One region of the Lysinibacillus sp. G01H genome, then DNA from elsewhere that is predicted to be linked to it. Evidence: riboswitches for the same ligand, from Rfam matches in the RefSeq annotation. Region 1 holds a riboswitch; each other region holds the start of a gene.

Region 1 (4,344 bases):
ACTGGAAACGATTGCAAAAAAGCTTAAAGAAAATGGTGAATTCACTTTTGTTCAAGGCACAGAGCCAACAGTTGTCAGCCCAAGTGAACAGCTCAAAATCGACTACTCCTATACAAAAAAGGGCGACAAGCATTCATTTGAAATTGAATTTGATTGGTATACAGGTACAGAAACGCCGAAAAAAATGACAATTGAATAATTATTGGCAACGAAAATCCACTTCTCTGATGAAGTGGATTTTTCCATTGTTGAATAAAGATCATGTCACTAGAAAAAGACCTTTTAGAAAAGTGATGGGTGACAGCACCTCTCGATAAAATGAGTAGTGAACACCTTTGCTAAAAAGTGAGTGGATTGTAGCGATAGCGGAGGAAGCGGCTCGCCCACAGGAAAGCAAGTAGCCTGCATTAGAAATTCTATGGATATTTTTGTTTTCAACACTATGTAAAGTGGCTGGGTCAAAAGTGTTTCAGCCAACAAAAATACCGAACTATCCACTGAAATGCTCACGAAGTGTTTTGGAATAGTTCGGTTTTTCTAGTTGTCATGTTTTGTTAATTTAGAGATTATTTAGCTTATGTTCCAGCCTTTTTCTCATTATCGATTTATCCAATAAAAAGCACCAGGACAAACTAATGTTTCCTTTGTTCGTTTAGGATCCTTTAATGTCACACCAAATGGTCCCTCTTTGACATGGCCAAGTGTCATTGCCATCGCACTCTCTTCCTCATAGAAATCTAAACGCATATTCGGTAGCTGTAGTGACATATACTGCTCATACTGCGTAGGCACTGGTAGCTGTAACACCTCTTGCCACAGTTTTACTGTTGCCTGCATGTCCTTGACGTAGAATTGGACGGATTCCATCGTGATAGCCTGTTTTACATCAATGGCACCACTTGCCTTTAATTGAACCAAACGCTCTTCATTTTCCTCCGCCCATTCAATTAAAAATGGAAAATCAATTGGCAGATCTGGCTTACCAAAATGCAGTAGCTTCCATTCTACCACCGTGCCATCTGGTCTTGTTCTGCTACATGCATCTGGTCCATATACTTCATAGCCCAATGCTCGCAAGCGTCGACCCTCTTCGTCAATATTTTTTGTGCGCAGAGCAATTCGAGAAAATCCCTGGCGCTCTTGATCACGTTTAAACGTATAATGTAGGGAATATGGGTATTGTGCCGCTTGCTCAAATAAATCACGATCATAGATAGCAATTTGTTCAATGTAGCTTAAGCCAAAGTAGCTTAACGTATTATAAGTCCCCCACATCGTGTGCTGCCCACCATTCACTGTATGGACATTTCGTTTATTGAAGAAAACCTTTATATTTTCTGGTGACTCCACTTGATGAACCAGATGATCAAAATATAAAGTCATGGCCATTCCCCTTTCTTTCCCCATTACCTTTACCTGTATGTTTGATTAGTTTAAAATTTACTCAAGAAAAGGAGTTACTAGTAGGATATGAAAAAAAGTTTCGTTTACCTACAAACTCCGTTCACTAATTTCATAAAGAGGTGATTTGAATGACAGATTTAGTAGCTGCTTTTAAATTGGCATTAGGTAATTATCCTACAGGCGTAACAGTTGTCACGACATGTCATGACACAAAACCGATTGGCTTAACCGTCAATTCCTTTGCATCTGTTTCAATCGACCCGCTCCTTATTTTGTGGTCACTCGATAAAAAATCTCAGCTCCATCCCTATTTCACGACTGCGCCAAATTTTGCGGTCAATATTTTAGCGAGTGATCAAGAGCATTTATGTACACTATTTGCTAGTAAAATCCCTGATCGCTTTGCACAAGCATCATGGTCAACTTCCTCTTTAGGACTACCGATTTTACATGATACCGCAGCTAATTTACAATGTAAAACATTTCAGCAAATCGATGCTGGCGACCATACCATTTTTATTGGGCAGGTCGTAGACATTACAAATGCTCAAAAAGAGCCTTTGCTGTATCATCGCCGTCATATCGGTCCCATACCAAAAAGCTTTTATAGCTAGCCTTTACACAAAAAAAGGCCACTTGTAAGCACAGGAAATCCTTCATGCTTATAGGTGGCCGTTTGACATAAGTTCTACTGAAATCATTGTTATTTTTTCTGCGGAAATCTCTGCTTTTCAAGCCTATTAATTTGCACAATCACACCATCTTGAATCGTAATATGCACTTCACCAAATTCAAGATTTTGAATCGCCTTCGCAATTGCCTCTAGTTTCTTATCATCTACTTTTACTGACTGAGCCATACGATACACCCCTTCTTTTTTATCCTTATTGTTCATAAAGAGGCCAACGCATCAAACTGATTGATAGCCCCTCCTATCTCTCAGACACCATCTGTTGGATTTGGCACCTGTTTTTCGGTTGCCGAGGCTTCATTGGGCCAAGTCCCTCCACCTCTCTTGATAAGAGTACTGCGTTTCTTGAAAATAATTCTATAATTCTGCTATAGGAATGTCAATACAAAATATTAGAAAACCTAGCTGAATACTATGCAATATGTCGTTTAGATTAAAAGACTCCCTTTACCTAAAGTATTTTATGCCTAGTCAGTGAGAAATAGATGGCAATCCATTAATTTATTACAAGCTCCATTTCCTCATCATGAATTCAAGTGGGCCTCGATGATGTTTAGCCCTCCACCATACAGAAACAACGACACATCCTAAAAAATAACAGCAGGCATACAGCATGGAAAAAGCAAGTGTTTGGTTCTCCAGCCTTTGGCAAACAATTAGTATTCCAATGCCTATAACAACATGGCCAACATAATGCGTTAAAGACATTTGTCCTGTTAATATGAAAGATTGAATTACTTTATTTTTACATGTCTCTACAAGATAGATGGAGCCCACGATGATGACAATAGCCGAAGCCGAATTAGATAGGACATACATCACATTCGGTGGAATCGGTCCTGTATCAAATAAATACAATGCACTCTCTACATCTAATAAATGAATGGTTGTCAGCTTAATGAATAACCTTGAACAAGCCTCAGTCATGATAACTAGCAATAAACCTGTCACCAGTAAGTTTTTTCTTAATGTATGATTTGTTAAATCTAATGTGCCCATTACCATACCTATCAGAAAGAAGCAAATCCAGGGGAATAGAGGGTGATAGCCATTAAACATCAAATTTCTTATAAATCCTGCTGGTGTCCAAAAATCAAGATACTCTAGTAACACATATGTTGGATGCCAACCAGCAAGGTAACTAAATTGAATTTGGAGCCATTGTGAAAGGATAAGGATGGCACCAATTATGAAGATCATCATTTTCTTGGATTGGGCAATCAACCAAGCAGCAACAAACATATACACGCCATAATAATGTAATATATCTCCCGTCCAGCCGATCGCATACAATATTATCCCTATCGTAAATAACAAAAGCGCCCTCTTCCACAAAGTAAGTCGATTCTGACGAAGAAGGATTGGGTCCTTACTCTCTCTAGCTTGACGAGTCATGAAGGCTGTCCCTATCCCTGCTAGCATGACAAATACGGCCGAAGCACGTCCCTCGAAAAGATGTTGGAAGGCAATTAACCATCTTGAACCATTCGTTGTAGAACCTGTTATGACGCCAAAATTGACAATGAACATGCCAAGCATGGCGAGAGCTCTTGCAAAATCAAGACCTTCAATGCGCCGATCATTATTTCCCTTTATCATTTTTGCCCCCTTGAATAACGCTATGTACTGCCTCCTTCCAAATAGCCCGATAGTTCAATTGGTTGCCTGTTAACATGAAATTACCGATATTATCATAGACCAGGGCTAGCATCTGGGCCTTCGCTTCTAGATGGGGAGTATCCTCTAGCACTCCTAGCTGTACGCCATATCGTAGGATAGCAACAAAGCTGGTTAAAAAGCTGGTTTCTAGCTCTACTAATTGTCTTTTATAGTTTTCATCGCGAGCTGCTAATAGTACATATTGATTAAATATTTTATTAAAATAAGGGTCCTTGTCCTGTGCCTCAATAGAATTATAGCCTAGCTTAAGTAATTCCTCCTTAAAATTAGCGGAAGAAAGCTCTTTATAATCCACAGCGACATCATGTTGAATTTCTTTATATAATTCATCAAATATGAAAGCAATTAATTGATCTTTTGATTGAAAATAATAGTAAATGGCTGGTTTTGAAATACCGACCTCTGTAGCAATCATTGCTAAGCTTGTTTTTTCAAACCCATTTTCCGCAAACATCCCATAAGCAATTTCTATAATCTTTTGAAAAGTTTGTTCTTTATTTCCCATTATTACCCTCCTTTTTTACCGACCGTTAAGTAAATATTATAGGATCCTATCCTTTTAGACAAGA
Region 2 (4,344 bases), 2.3 Mb from region 1:
TAAGTATTTATGGTGAATTTTTTCAATGACATCTGGTCTAGTAAGCACAAGATTTTCATTACAGCCATCAAGTTCCTCGCCACCAAAATCCTCTGCTGATAAATTTTCATTTTGTAGCATTGTTCCCATTGCGCCATCAAGAATTAAAATACGTTTCTCTAGTTGCTCTTCAATCGAGTGCTTAGCCATGTATACTTACTCCTTTTTTCTGTTCATCCAATTGCTCTATATATTTCATCAACTCTAGTGTCACATCGTAACGTAAAAATGGTGTAATAAGGTAAATCCCATTGAAATATTGCGTAGCCTCTTCTACTAATTCTTTGGCAATAGCAATCCCTTCCAATGTTGCCTTTTCTTTATCTTCTCCACATGCTTTCATTCTTGTTAAGGCATCTTCAGATAATTTGATACCTGGCACTTCATGATGTAAAAATTCAGCGCTTTTATAACTCGTAACAGGCATAATACCGATGTATATTGGAGCTTGTAAATGCTTTGTTGCCTCATAAATCTCTACAATCTTCTCTTTCGTATATACTGGTTGAGAAATGAAATAGTCTGCCCCATGCTCAATTTTCTTCTCCAAGCGTGTCACAGCACGATCTAACACACGGACGTTTGGATTAAATGCAGCAGCAACTGAAAAATTTGCTTTTTTACGAAGTGGCTTACCTGAGAACGAGACCCCTTCATTTAATTGCTTAATTAATTGGATTAGCTCCATGGAAGATACATCATAAACACTTGTCGCACCTGGGAAATCTCCTACTTTCGTTGGATCACCCGTAACGGCCAACACATCATGAATACCTAAAGCATTTAACCCCATTAAATGGGATTGTAGACCAATTAAATTACGATCGCGACATGTAATATGAGTTAGTGGGCGTACACTATGTGTGCTCTTCAACAATGCGCCCATTGCAATATTACTAATACGTGGAGAGGCCAGTGAATTGTCTGCCATCATAACTACATCTGCACCTGCATCATATAATTGCTTTGCTCCTTCAAGGAACCCATCGATCTCTAAATGTCTAGGTGTATCCAACTCTACTATGACAGAGCGTTCACGTTTAACTTTTTCATGAAGAGGCTCATACTTTGTTGGCTCCGCTTCTCGAACAATCTCAATCTTTTTAGGCTTCGCATGCTTCTCCTGAACCGGTGATAACTCTTCTAAATACTTCTTTGCTGCTGCAATATGTTTGGGTGTTGTACCACAACAGCCCCCTATTAAGCGTACACCTTGATCACGCAATTCAACAGCCGCTCGACCAAAATAATCAGCTTCTGACTCATAAACGACACGCCCATCCTCTAAGTCCAGAAGTGAAGCATTTGGATAGGCTGACATAAATGCCTTATGAGGAAGTTCTACACCCTCAAATGCCAGAATTGTATGGTGTGGACCTAGTCGACAATTGACACCAACAATATCAGCACCTAGGGCTTCAAGCTCATGGAGAGCATTATTTAAAGTCATCCCATTTTGTAAAACACCAGGCTCATGCATAGAAACTTGTGCAATAATCGGCAATTTTGTTTTTTCTCGTAGCATCTTTAAGGTTGCTGTTAATTCTTCAAAATCATAATAAGTTTCAAGTAAAAGGCCATCTGGATTCCCTGCAAGTAAGACTCTTGCTTGTTCTTCAATAGTCGCTAATATTTCATCCAAGGTTGCATCACTTTTACGAATTCCCCGAATACCACCAATTGTTCCTAAAACAAATTGACCGCCATCAGCCGCTGCTCGTTTTGCGATGGTGATAGCAGCTTCATTAAATTGTTGGACACGTGATTCTAATCCATAGCGAGCTAATTTAATGGCATTTGCACCGTACGTATTCGTTTGAATGATGTCAGCACCAGCTGCAATATATTCTCTATGAATCTTTTCAATTAACTCGGGTCTCTGAACATTCATTTCCTCATGGCAATACTCCAATCCATAGCCATATAGCACTGTGCCTATTGCACCGTCTGCCGTCAATACATGCGTTTTTAACCTTTCAAGCAATCCCATAAAATTAGCCTCTCTTCCTATGTCTCTATATAATAAAAAGCCTTCTTTCATAAAAAAGAAGGCTTTAACGATTCATCATTGTTGTTCCTTCTCATCTTCGACTCAACGGTCTTCTGGATTTAGCACCTGACAATAAAGTTGGTTGCTGAAGCTTCAATGGGCCAGTCCCTCTGCTTCTCTTGATAAGAATTAAGTATGAATTTTTTAAATAATTAAAAGAATCATATCGTTTACTGACGAATGAGTCAAGACTATTTCACATAACAAAGTTTTTTTCCACTTAAAATCTTAGAAATTGGCAAGTTTCTTTGCAAGCTCTTCGCCAATTTTTTTCCCATTTTGAATGCAAGCACCGATACCTACGCCAAAATATGAGCACCCTGCAATCGATAAATTAGGATATTTCTCATGTAATTCTTGTAGTAATCCTTGTAATGCCTCACGATGCGCTAGATCATATTTAGGCATTTGATCAATCCATTTTGTTACATTCACAACGGTTGGTTGCTCCTCTATTCCTAGGCTCTTTCTCACATCTTCTAAAGCAACTGCTGCCAATTCTTCATCCGTCATGGCACGTAGTTGCTCATAGGCTGGATTGATGCTCTTATAAAAGAGTCGCACAAGTAATTTATTTTCTTTCGATGTATGCTTCCATTTACGACTAGTCCAAGTTGCTGCATTACAAGTAACGTCTGAATTATGGGAAACAATATAGCCTGTTCCATCTGCTGGCAATTTAGCATCTGGCACATCAAAACCTAAATAGATAGTAATCGCTGACGCTGTCGTAAATCGATCAAAATAGCGGTTTAAAGATTCATCCTGTAGCAGATTTTGGACAGTATCGTTCGGTAATGCTAAAACGACATAATCTGACTCAATAATTTCACCATTAGCTAAGGAAATAGTGTAGTTCTTATCTTGTTTTTGAACATTTAACGTAGTAACACCCTTGATAATTTCTACATCGGATAAGGTTTGTTCAAGTCGATCAATTAAAGAAGATAAACCTTTTTTAAACGATATAAATTTTTTGTTCGCTGCTTTAACAAATTGCTCACGATTCGCATCAAAGCCTTTAATAATACTTCCATAATCATTCTTATAATCAATCAAATACGGTAAAGTAGAGCCAATAGAAAGCTGATGTAAATCTCCCGAATAAACACCTGCAAGGACTGGTGCAATTTGATTTTTCACCAGTTCCTCTCCTAAATAGTAAGTTAAAAATTCACCGATTGAACTTTCCTTTGTGAAGCCATTGTTTGGCAATGTTAAATCCTTCAACGCTTCTTTTTTTCCTTGCTCGGAAATAAGTGTACTTTCCTCTAAGGATGCTAAACTCATCGGTATTCCGAAAGTTGAATCTGCCGGAATAGCATGTAACTCATTATTCGTATAAATATAAGAAATACCTGTTTCGTTGTAAACTAGTTCCGCCTCAAAATCAAGCTCCTGCACGAGTTCCATAACGCCTTGATGACGGGCTACAATAGAATCAGCACCCGTTTCCATGATGAAACCTTGTTCATGTACTGAATATAATTTGCCTCCTAAATATGTATTTTTTTCTATAAGCACTAGACGAACATTTAAATTATGTTCCTTCACTTGACGTTGCAAATAATGCATTGTACATAGTCCTGTAATACCGCCGCCTAAAACAACAACTGTTTTCATCATAACCGCCCCTATTATTCATTCTTTCTACAGTATAATCTTTTTTTCATTGAAAATTACGTTAAACCCTTTACAAATTTAGCAAAAATAGAGCTATTTCATCAGTGAAATAGCTCTTACTTTCTGAATCTCTATAAGATTGATCCTCTATAACGATGGCTTCACAACAAACATTTTAATAGGTACTATAGTGTTTATTACGTCTAAAAACATAAAAAATAGGATGTTGTTAGTAGTCTATCCTTTTAAATTTTGCGCAAAGCTCGCTAATTTTTCTGCTGAATTTGTTACCTCAGTAAATGAAGTGCCTAATTCACTTAATATGCCTACAATTGCTTGTATTTTTGTTGCCATACACTCATTTTGATCTTTTGCCTCTGTCATGGCTCCCAATATACTCGTAAATTGGCCTTCAGTTTGTAACATATTTTCTTCACCTGCTGCAACTTCTTCTTGAATATTTGTCAAAGAATACTCTAGTTTCTCTGTTCGTTCACCTGTCTTTTTCAATAACAAAGCCACCGCTGTAACAGATTCTTTTGTCTGAATTGATAATTTCCGTACTTCATCGGCCACTACACTAAAGCCCTTTCCCGCTTCCCCAGCACGTGCTGCTTCAATTGCTGCATTTA
Region 3 (4,344 bases), 1.8 Mb from region 1:
AAGTTTAGAAGTGAACCCGCTTAGGAAGTGATACATTGCTTGTTCTTTTGTTAATTTACTGATTGGAGGTAACACGCCAAATGCATCAGCTGTTAGGAAGATGATTGTTTTTGGATGACCTGCAACAGAAGGATCAACGATATTTTCGATATATTGGATTGGATAAGCTACACGTGTATTTTCTGTTAGTGAACCATCGTCATAGTCACAAATACGAGTTTCTGGATCAACAGCTACGTTTTCTAATACAGAGCCGAAGCGGATTGCATTGTAGATTTCTGGTTCTTTTTCAGCAGAAAGGTTGATTGTTTTTGCATAGCAACCACCCTCAATGTTGAACACACCATTATCAGACCAACCGTGTTCATCGTCACCGATTAGCTTACGATCAGGATCAGCTGATAACGTCGTTTTACCAGTACCAGATAGACCGAAGAATAACGCCACATCGCCAGCTTCACCAACGTTTGCTGAGCAGTGCATTGAAAGAATACCTTGTTGTGGTAATAAGTAGTTCATGATACCAAAGATAGATTTTTTCATTTCACCAGCATATTCTGTACCACCAATTAAAATAATTTTCTTTTCAAGTGATACGATGATGAATGTTTCAGAAGCAGTACCATCAACCGCAGGATCTGCTTTAAAGTTAGGAGCTGAGATGACAGTGAAGTCAGCAACATGAGAAGCTAATTCATCTGCTGTTGGACGGATAAATAATTGATGAGCAAAAAGATTGTGCCATGCGTATTCATTAATAACTTGAATGCTTAATTGTGAATCTTTGTCAGCACCTGCAAAGCCTTTGAATACGAATAACTCGTCACGTTCTTTTAAATATTTTATTACTTTTACATATAGGTTATCGAACACTTCAGAAGAAATTGGTTGGTTTACTTTACCCCAGTCAATTTGATCTTTTGTGCTTTCTTCTTCTACCGTATATTTATCTTTAGGTGAACGACCAGTGTATTTGCCAGTTTCTGCACGAACTGCGCCATCTACTGTTAACATTGCTTCACCACGAGATGTAGCTTTTTCTGCTAATTGTGGTACTGAAAGTTGAACATTAATGTTACCGCCGTTTAATAATTCCTTCAGTTCGTTTGCAATTTCTACTGAATTCATCGATTAAATACCATCCTTTTTTATAGTATTCCCTTGATTTAGAGGGATTTTTTCTTAATTTCAAAAATAGTATAACACAATTGCTTAAATAATCTATACTAATTAAGAAATTATTTTAGAGTTTTTACCACTTTTCAATAAACTGACAAAAAATAATGTTTTTCGAGGAGAATACCATCAATCCTACTGTAATTAGGCATGAAGATTGAGCCACACATATGTTACCACAAGTAGCTAGGTATGTTGTAGGGATTAATTTGCTTCTATTTACATCATCATCCAAGTATGAAAAGTTTTTGTGTAATAAGTTCTTTCCTTTCTATACAGTAATACATAAGAAAATATTTGACAACGTTCGACCTTTTCAGTAACATGAGATTGAACGGATACTCTTATCCCGAGCTGGTGGAGGGTCAGGCCCTGTGAAACCCGGCAACCTGCATGAACTATTTCACGACATGCGTTGGTGCCAACCTGATGCAAGGGAACATCCCTTGAACGATAAGAGTGAAAGGTTACGCAGTCATTATTCCTTTCCTCATGTAAAGTAACGTGAGAAAAGGATTTTTTTATTGTTAAAAATCAATGTAAAGGTAAGTATATGTAGTTCTTTCCTTATTATAATGACGGATCTTTCGAAATCCTCGTGTTAAAAGCAGCAGTAACGGCTTGAGAGTTCAATCCTTAGGAGCGGACTTGACATGGGTAATGAGTACCGTATTCATACACAACTACTTATTGTAAGAGTATTTAGGAGGAAAACCAAATGACAAACCGTCGACTGTTTACATCAGAGAGTGTAACAGAAGGACATCCAGATAAGATTTGTGACCAAATCTCGGATGCCATTTTAGATGCTATTTTAGCAGAAGATCCAAATGCACGTGTAGCGTGTGAAACAACTGTAACAACAGGATTAGTATTAGTAGCAGGAGAAATTACAACTTCTACTTATGTAGATATTAAAGGTATTGTTCGTGACACTGTAGCTGAAATTGGCTATACACGAGGTAAATATGGCTTTGATGCTGAGAACTTAGCGGTGCTTGTGGCAATTGGTGAACAATCACCTGATATTGCTCAAGGTGTTGATCAGGCATTAGAGGCACGTGAAGGCTCTATGACAGATGCAGATATTGAAGCAATTGGTGCTGGTGACCAAGGCTTAATGTTTGGCTATGCATGTAATGAAACACCAGAGCTAATGCCATTACCAATTAGCTTGGCACACAAATTAGCACGCCGTTTAACAGAAGTACGTAAATCAGGTGAACTTGCCTATTTACGTCCTGATGGTAAAACGCAAGTAACGATAGAATATGATGACAATAATGTACCGGTTCGCGTGGATACAATTGTTATTTCAACACAGCATGATGAAGAAGCAACACTTGAACAAATTCAAGCAGATTTAAAAGAATTTGTTATTGCACCAGTTGTACCAAGTGAATTATTAGATGCTAATACGAAATACTTTATCAATCCAACTGGCCGTTTTGTAATTGGTGGACCAAAAGGTGATGCTGGATTAACAGGACGTAAAATCATTGTTGATACATACGGTGGTTATGCACGTCACGGTGGTGGTGCCTTCTCAGGTAAGGATGCAACCAAGGTAGACCGTTCAGCGGCATATGCAGCACGTTATGTAGCGAAAAATATCGTAGCAGCTGGCTTAGCAGAGCGTGCTGAAGTGCAACTCGCTTATGCGATTGGCGTTGCGCAGCCTGTTTCCATTGCTGTCGATACATTTGGCACAGGTAGAGTGAAAGAAAGCGAGATCGTTGAATGGGTACGCGAGCTATTCGATTTACGCCCAGCAGGTATCATTAAAATGCTTGATCTTCGTCGTCCCATTTATAAACAAACTGCTGCATATGGACATTTTGGTCGTACAGATTTAAATGTACCATGGGAGCAAATTGATAAAGCAGACGCGTTACGAGAAAAAGCATGTTTATAAACTATTGAACTAAAGTAATGAAGTCATTAGAAAATTATTCTAATGTATTAATAAGCAAAGGAGCAATATTGCTCCTTTTGTTTTTTTATAAAAAATACCTCGCTAGGATTCGTGAACATATTCGGTACACGAAAACGCGAGGGATTTTTTCGTTGGTATTAATTTTTTTGTGTAGATTATTTATTTTTGAAGTGATTTATAATATTGACCTTTTTCTGCGTATTCTCGTACGATGCGTTCCATATCCTCTTTATCCTCAGCATTTAATTCTCGGACAACTTTTGCTGGACGACCTAAAGCTAGACTATTTGGAGGAATGACTTTACCAGGAGGTACTAGGCTTCCTGCTCCAATAAATGCACCTTCTCCAATCTCAGCTCCGTCTAAAATAATGGATCCCATACCAATTAAGGCATTTTTGCGAATTGTACAACTATGTAAAGTGACTTGGTGTCCAACTGTTACCTCATCTTCAATAATGAGCGGATATTTTGGGCTTTGGTGTAAACAGCAAAGATCTTGAATACTGACACGTTTACCGATAATCGTTGGGGAAACATCACCACGAATAACCGTATTAAACCAAATGGTTGTTTCGGCGCCAATTGTTACGTCGCCCGTAACAGTTGCATAATCAGCAATGAAAACAGATGGATCGATCTTTGGCGTTTTATCTTTAAATGGATAAATCATGAAAATCGCCTCTTTTCTTTCTATAATGTAGTATTATCGTATCAAATACGCAACATTATGGAAATATAAAATTAAAATGTGCTATTTATTTCGATATAATCAAAGTGTAATTATTTTTTAGGAGGACTATGTAAATGTGGAAATGGGAAGCTGATGGACAAGCAAAAGCTGTGATTGCTATTCTTCATGGTGCTTATGAAAATCACCGTTGGTATGCATGGCTGATAGAGAAATTAAGATTAGAAGGCTTCCACATAGTCATGGGGGATTTACCGAATCATGGGGGTAATGCAAGGTTTGCTCGAGTCCATGATGAAGACTTCAAATTGTACAATAAGTATACAAGAAACCTGATTGAGAATGCTTTTTCATATAATTTACCAACCTTTGTAATAGGACATGGACTAGGTGCAACATTAATCCTCCATACAATGCAAAAGAGACAATATGAATGTGCGGGCATTATTTTAACATCACCTTGGTTGCAACTAAAGCTATTACCAGGTAAATTAACAAATGCTTTAACAAGTCTAAGTGCGTTAACAGCGAATGTTAAATTG
Region 4 (4,344 bases), 2.0 Mb from region 1:
GCTGGCAGAAAAAAGATATACTAGCCAATTTTCGAATATATTTTTACAGCGTTGGCATCCTTATATAGTGAATGTCTTACAGCAGGATGTTTCGAAGTCTATAGCTATTAAAGCGGTGCTTGATCATTTTAATATTGACCCTAAGAATGCGATTGCCTTTGGGGATGGGGATAATGATATTGATATGTTGGAGTATGTAGGAGTAGGAATTGCTATGGGAAATGGTAGTAAAGCTCTAAAAAGAGCTGCCAATTTTGTTACAAAGAAATCTACGGATGGCGGTATCAATTTTGCTTTACGTCAGCTTCAAGTCATTTAGAGCGCTGAGGTTACACTATATATAGCAGGTAGATTTTAATAAATTTTAGGTGGGATGATTTATGGCACATCACGTGCAGTCTCTAATTGAACATTACGGATACTTTGGGATTATCGTGATTCTAATTGGAGGTATTGTTGGGGTGCCACTTCCTGATGAGGTGTTTCTAACTTATGTAGGCTATAGTGTTTACCGAGAAAGTCTTGAACACATTCCTGCTTTGGTCAGTGCAATGATTGGTGCGGTTGGAGGCATTACCTTAAGCTACTATATTGGTTATCGTTTTGGCTTACCGTTATTGCAGAAATATGGCCCTAGAATTCATATTACAGAGCAAAAAATTGACTTTACGAAAAAGATGTTTACAAAAATAGGACCTACCCTATTATTAATTGGCTATTTTATTCCAGGGGTACGCCATTTGACAGCATATATTGCGGCTATTAATAATTATCCTTATAGAAAGTTTGCGCTTTTTGCCTATATAGGGGCATTTATCTGGACGTTCACATTTATATCATTAGGAAAGATGCTTGGAGAGAAATGGCGATTTGTTGGATACTATTTAACTCATTATAGTATCTATCTTATCCTTTTATTTATTGTAGGGATGCTCATTGCTTACTTTTTATTCAAAAAAAGAAATGGACAAACATAAAAGTCGGTATACGCTATACCGACTTTTATGTTATGGCAAAATAGCAAATGAGCGCACAGGGAAGCCAGATGCTTTTTCTGGCTTAGGTACGATATTGAAGATGATAGCACCTTTCGCAGGTAGCTTGTCTAAATTAGTCATTAGCTCAATTTGATAGGTGTCTTGGTCAAGCACAAAATATTCGCCCTCTAGCTTGCCATTTTTACGAAAATCAGCAGCAGAGTCCGTATCGAATGTTTCATGACCAATTGCGCTTACCTTACGTTTTGTTAGTAAAAACTGTAAAGCTTCTAAACCCCAGCCAGGGATATGGTTATGTCCATCTGCATCCTTATTACTGAAAGCCTCTTTATCTGGCCAGCGCTTACTCCAATCTGTACGTAATGCAACAAATGTTCCTGCTTCAATTTCTCCATGCTTGTCCTCAAAATTAAGAATATCTTCTACACTTAATGTAAAATCATGGTTGCTCGCAGCCTCTTGTGATTTATCAATAACAACAAGGGGGAGAACAAGCTCTTTTAGTTCTAATTCTTCTAAGTAGCGAGTATCTCGCACAAAATGAATGGGTGGGTCGATATGTGTGCCATATTGACCAGGGAACGTGAATTGTTGAGCGAAGAAACCATCCTTATGAGAAAATAATGTTTCAAATTTAGCGTCCTCAAACATAAAAAAATGTGGTGAATTAGGGCCGAAAGTATGTGTTAAGTCAACCCACTGTTTCGATTTTAATAATTCCAATGCTTGCAAAAGTTCATTAGACATCGATTTCCCTGCTTTCTGTAAAAAATAGTGGTAAATAAAAAAGGAGTCCCCTAATAGAAGAGGACTCCTGCTTGAAACAACGGTAGTTCTTCTTCTCATCTTCAAGGCTGATCATTTTGCCAATTGGAATTAGCACCATACTGTTAGCTGGTTGCTGAGACTTCATCGGGCCAATCCCTCCGTCTCTCTTGATAAGAAAAGTAATATAAGAATTTTCAGAAATAACAATACAAACACTTTAGCATAGTTTTTTATAGTTTACAAGTTCACTAGGAATTTTCACCAATTCAAATTTAAGGTGACGCCACAACAATCATTATCAATAAGACGTATTATAAAACTGTCTGGTGTATAGTTTGTTTCAAATTTCACCGTAATGCCTGTTGATGTGATTAATTTTTCAACCTCTGTTTTATTTGAAAGTTGAGCAGCATTCATTAAATCATGTGCGAATTGTTGGGAGCTATCTATTTTATCCGTAAGTAATTGGGCTTGCTGCATCATCGCCTTCATCCGTGATGCTGAAGCTTTTAATTTGTGTGTATCGACAGGTGGAAAAGGATTATTGGTCGGCATTGCTAGGTGTTGCGAAAAGGGTCTAATGGCAAAATGATTAGCGATAGGCGATGTTGGATAATGATAGGGATGCACAAAATACGGATAAGGATTGTAATACAAGGTCATTCCTCCTATCCTATAACTGATAACTTATCTTATGTAGCCAAACGGCTTTCGGTGTTATTAGCAGTGCAATGTTTGTCCTAAACATTTAAAAAGGAAGCTAAAGTAAGCTTCCTTTTAGCCAAGTACATTCAAGACATCATCAATTTTTTTACTATGTGATAAAATGCCATAATTCATCCATGTTAAAAAGTCTACTTCATAGATACAGTTGCTTTTAACGGCAGCTAGGTTTTTCCAAGTAGGAGTTTTTAAAATAGCACGTTCCTCATTTTCATAAATGGAATGTTGTTTATCAAAGGTAATAAATAAATGATCAGCATCTAATTGCAACAATTGAGCAAATGTCAGTTGAACTTTACGTTGATTGTGCGGAATACTCCATACTAGTGAATGTGGCATTAAACCTAAGTCACGATATAAAATGGGGCCCGTATAGCCACATTCAGGGCCCGCGTATAGAGTAATGCCAATGGCTGAAATACGGAGAAATGCCACACTTTGCCCATAAACAGATTTGCTAAGAATTCCTTTTGCTTGTTGTACTTTATCTTCATATTGTAGGATTACGTCTTGCATCAAAGAGGTTTTTCCTGTTAGATCTGCAATTTTAAATAAAGTAGATTGCCAATTCTCTCCGGGGTGTGAGAGGTGGCAGACGGGGGCTACCTCATCTAAATGATGAAAGGATTCCCAACGCTCTATACCAGAATCTAGCATAATTAAAGTTGGCTTATAGTAAAGGAGTCGATCTATTTCTCTATTTTGTACATCGATATCTGGCACTTCCTGTAGACCTAAATAGTCTTGTTTTCCCCATTTTGAATGACTGAATTGAGCAATTGGCGTAATCCCAAGGGCAACAAAGAAATCTTCTAAGAATGGTGCAAATACACGTAGATGGCTGCCTTGATTTCTTCGATATTGTCCTGGAGAGATGCCGACATGTTCTTTAAAACGACGATTGAAATAATACTCATTATTAAATCCGACAGATTGGCTAATTTCAAATACTCGATCATTTGTTGTCATTAATAGTTGCTTAGCTTTTTCAATACGAATGTTAGTTAAATAGTGAAGAGGAATTTGTCCCGTAATATCTTTAAAAATACGCGTATAATTCCATCTTGGTACGTCAGCGAGCTGTGCTAGCTGTTCAACCGTCCACTCCTTTTCATAATGTTTATGTAAATGGTTAATGGATTGTTCAACAGATTGGCGATCATTTTTTTGCATCTGCTTGGGTATGGTTTGATGTAAGAGCAATAACATCAGTTCTTGAAAGTGCACATGCTGTTCAAAAATCGTGTGTTCATCCTCTGCTAACCGGTTCTGATAGATGACTTCTAGCAGTCTATGACATTGTGAAAAGGGGAGAAGATGTCGTTCGCTGATACTTGTAAAATGGCTATGTGAATTCTGACTATTACTGAGATTGACAATGTTGAATTGTAATTGATAAAAACAAAGGTGCTCACTTTGAATGTGGATACTAACCGTGTTATTTGGCGGTATCAATATGCACTTTTCTTCACTAAAATGAATGGTGTCATGATCTATTTCTAGCTTTCCGCTACCATTCATTACGATGAAAAGTGTATAGAAATCACTACTAATCAATAACTTTTTTGATGATTGAATTGCATAAGAGATATTTTGTAACGTATAAACATGTGTTAAGTTACCCATTGATAATTCACCCCTTTTTGTTGAATTGGCATAACAACACAAAGAAAGCCCTCATTAAGAGCGTTCTTCATGTTGTTGAAAAAGATCATATGACTAGTAGAAAAAGCCCATTTAGCAAGGCAAGGGGTTGATTTCCGCTCCTCCAGCGTCCTTTCCAGGGGGCGTCCGATGAGCCGCTTCACTCACTTACGTTCGCTCCAGGGTCTCATCTGTGACGCTAAATCCCCTT

The links. Region 1 has a riboswitch for S-adenosylmethionine ahead of PSR12_RS08120 (YezD family protein). Riboswitches for the same ligand answer to the same signal wherever they lie in the genome.
Region 2: it holds a riboswitch for S-adenosylmethionine, as region 1 does, so the genes downstream of both, PSR12_RS20885 (bifunctional homocysteine S-methyltransferase/methylenetetrahydrofolate reductase) here and PSR12_RS08120 (YezD family protein) in region 1, are expected to answer to the same signal.
Region 3: it holds a riboswitch for S-adenosylmethionine, as region 1 does, so the genes downstream of both, metK (methionine adenosyltransferase) here and PSR12_RS08120 (YezD family protein) in region 1, are expected to answer to the same signal.
Region 4: it holds a riboswitch for S-adenosylmethionine, as region 1 does, so the genes downstream of both, PSR12_RS22375 (cyclase family protein) here and PSR12_RS08120 (YezD family protein) in region 1, are expected to answer to the same signal.

Annotation. Positions count from the first base shown of each region.
Region 1 covers NZ_CP118397.1:1,673,457-1,677,800, reverse strand. Annotated here, with positions in the region: gene PSR12_RS08135 (amphi-Trp domain-containing protein) at 1-199, shown strand, start outside; gene PSR12_RS08130 (VOC family protein) at 598-1,383, opposite strand; gene PSR12_RS08125 (flavin reductase family protein) at 1,533-2,018, shown strand; gene PSR12_RS08120 (YezD family protein) at 2,108-2,263, opposite strand; SAM riboswitch class I at 2,334-2,429, opposite strand; gene PSR12_RS08115 (DUF418 domain-containing protein) at 2,600-3,694, opposite strand; gene PSR12_RS08110 (TetR/AcrR family transcriptional regulator) at 3,678-4,280, opposite strand.
Region 2 covers NZ_CP118397.1:4,105,265-4,109,608, forward strand. Annotated here, with positions in the region: gene metH (methionine synthase) at 1-189, opposite strand, end outside; gene PSR12_RS20885 (bifunctional homocysteine S-methyltransferase/methylenetetrahydrofolate reductase) at 182-2,029, opposite strand; SAM riboswitch class I at 2,118-2,218, opposite strand; gene PSR12_RS20890 (protoporphyrinogen oxidase) at 2,318-3,712, opposite strand; gene PSR12_RS20895 (globin-coupled sensor protein) at 3,950-4,344, opposite strand, start outside.
Region 3 covers NZ_CP118397.1:3,504,032-3,508,375, reverse strand. Annotated here, with positions in the region: gene pckA (phosphoenolpyruvate carboxykinase (ATP)) at 1-1,128, opposite strand, end outside; SAM riboswitch class I at 1,518-1,636, shown strand; gene metK (methionine adenosyltransferase) at 1,895-3,091, shown strand; gene PSR12_RS17710 (gamma carbonic anhydrase) at 3,272-3,784, opposite strand; gene PSR12_RS17705 (alpha/beta hydrolase) at 3,919-4,344, shown strand, end outside.
Region 4 covers NZ_CP118397.1:4,404,136-4,408,479, reverse strand. Annotated here, with positions in the region: gene PSR12_RS22385 (Cof-type HAD-IIB family hydrolase) at 1-319, shown strand, start outside; gene PSR12_RS22380 (DedA family protein) at 381-977, shown strand; gene PSR12_RS22375 (cyclase family protein) at 1,008-1,745, opposite strand; SAM riboswitch class I at 1,838-1,943, opposite strand; gene PSR12_RS22370 (YuzC family spore coat inner layer protein) at 2,025-2,429, opposite strand; gene PSR12_RS22365 (helix-turn-helix domain-containing protein) at 2,544-4,115, opposite strand.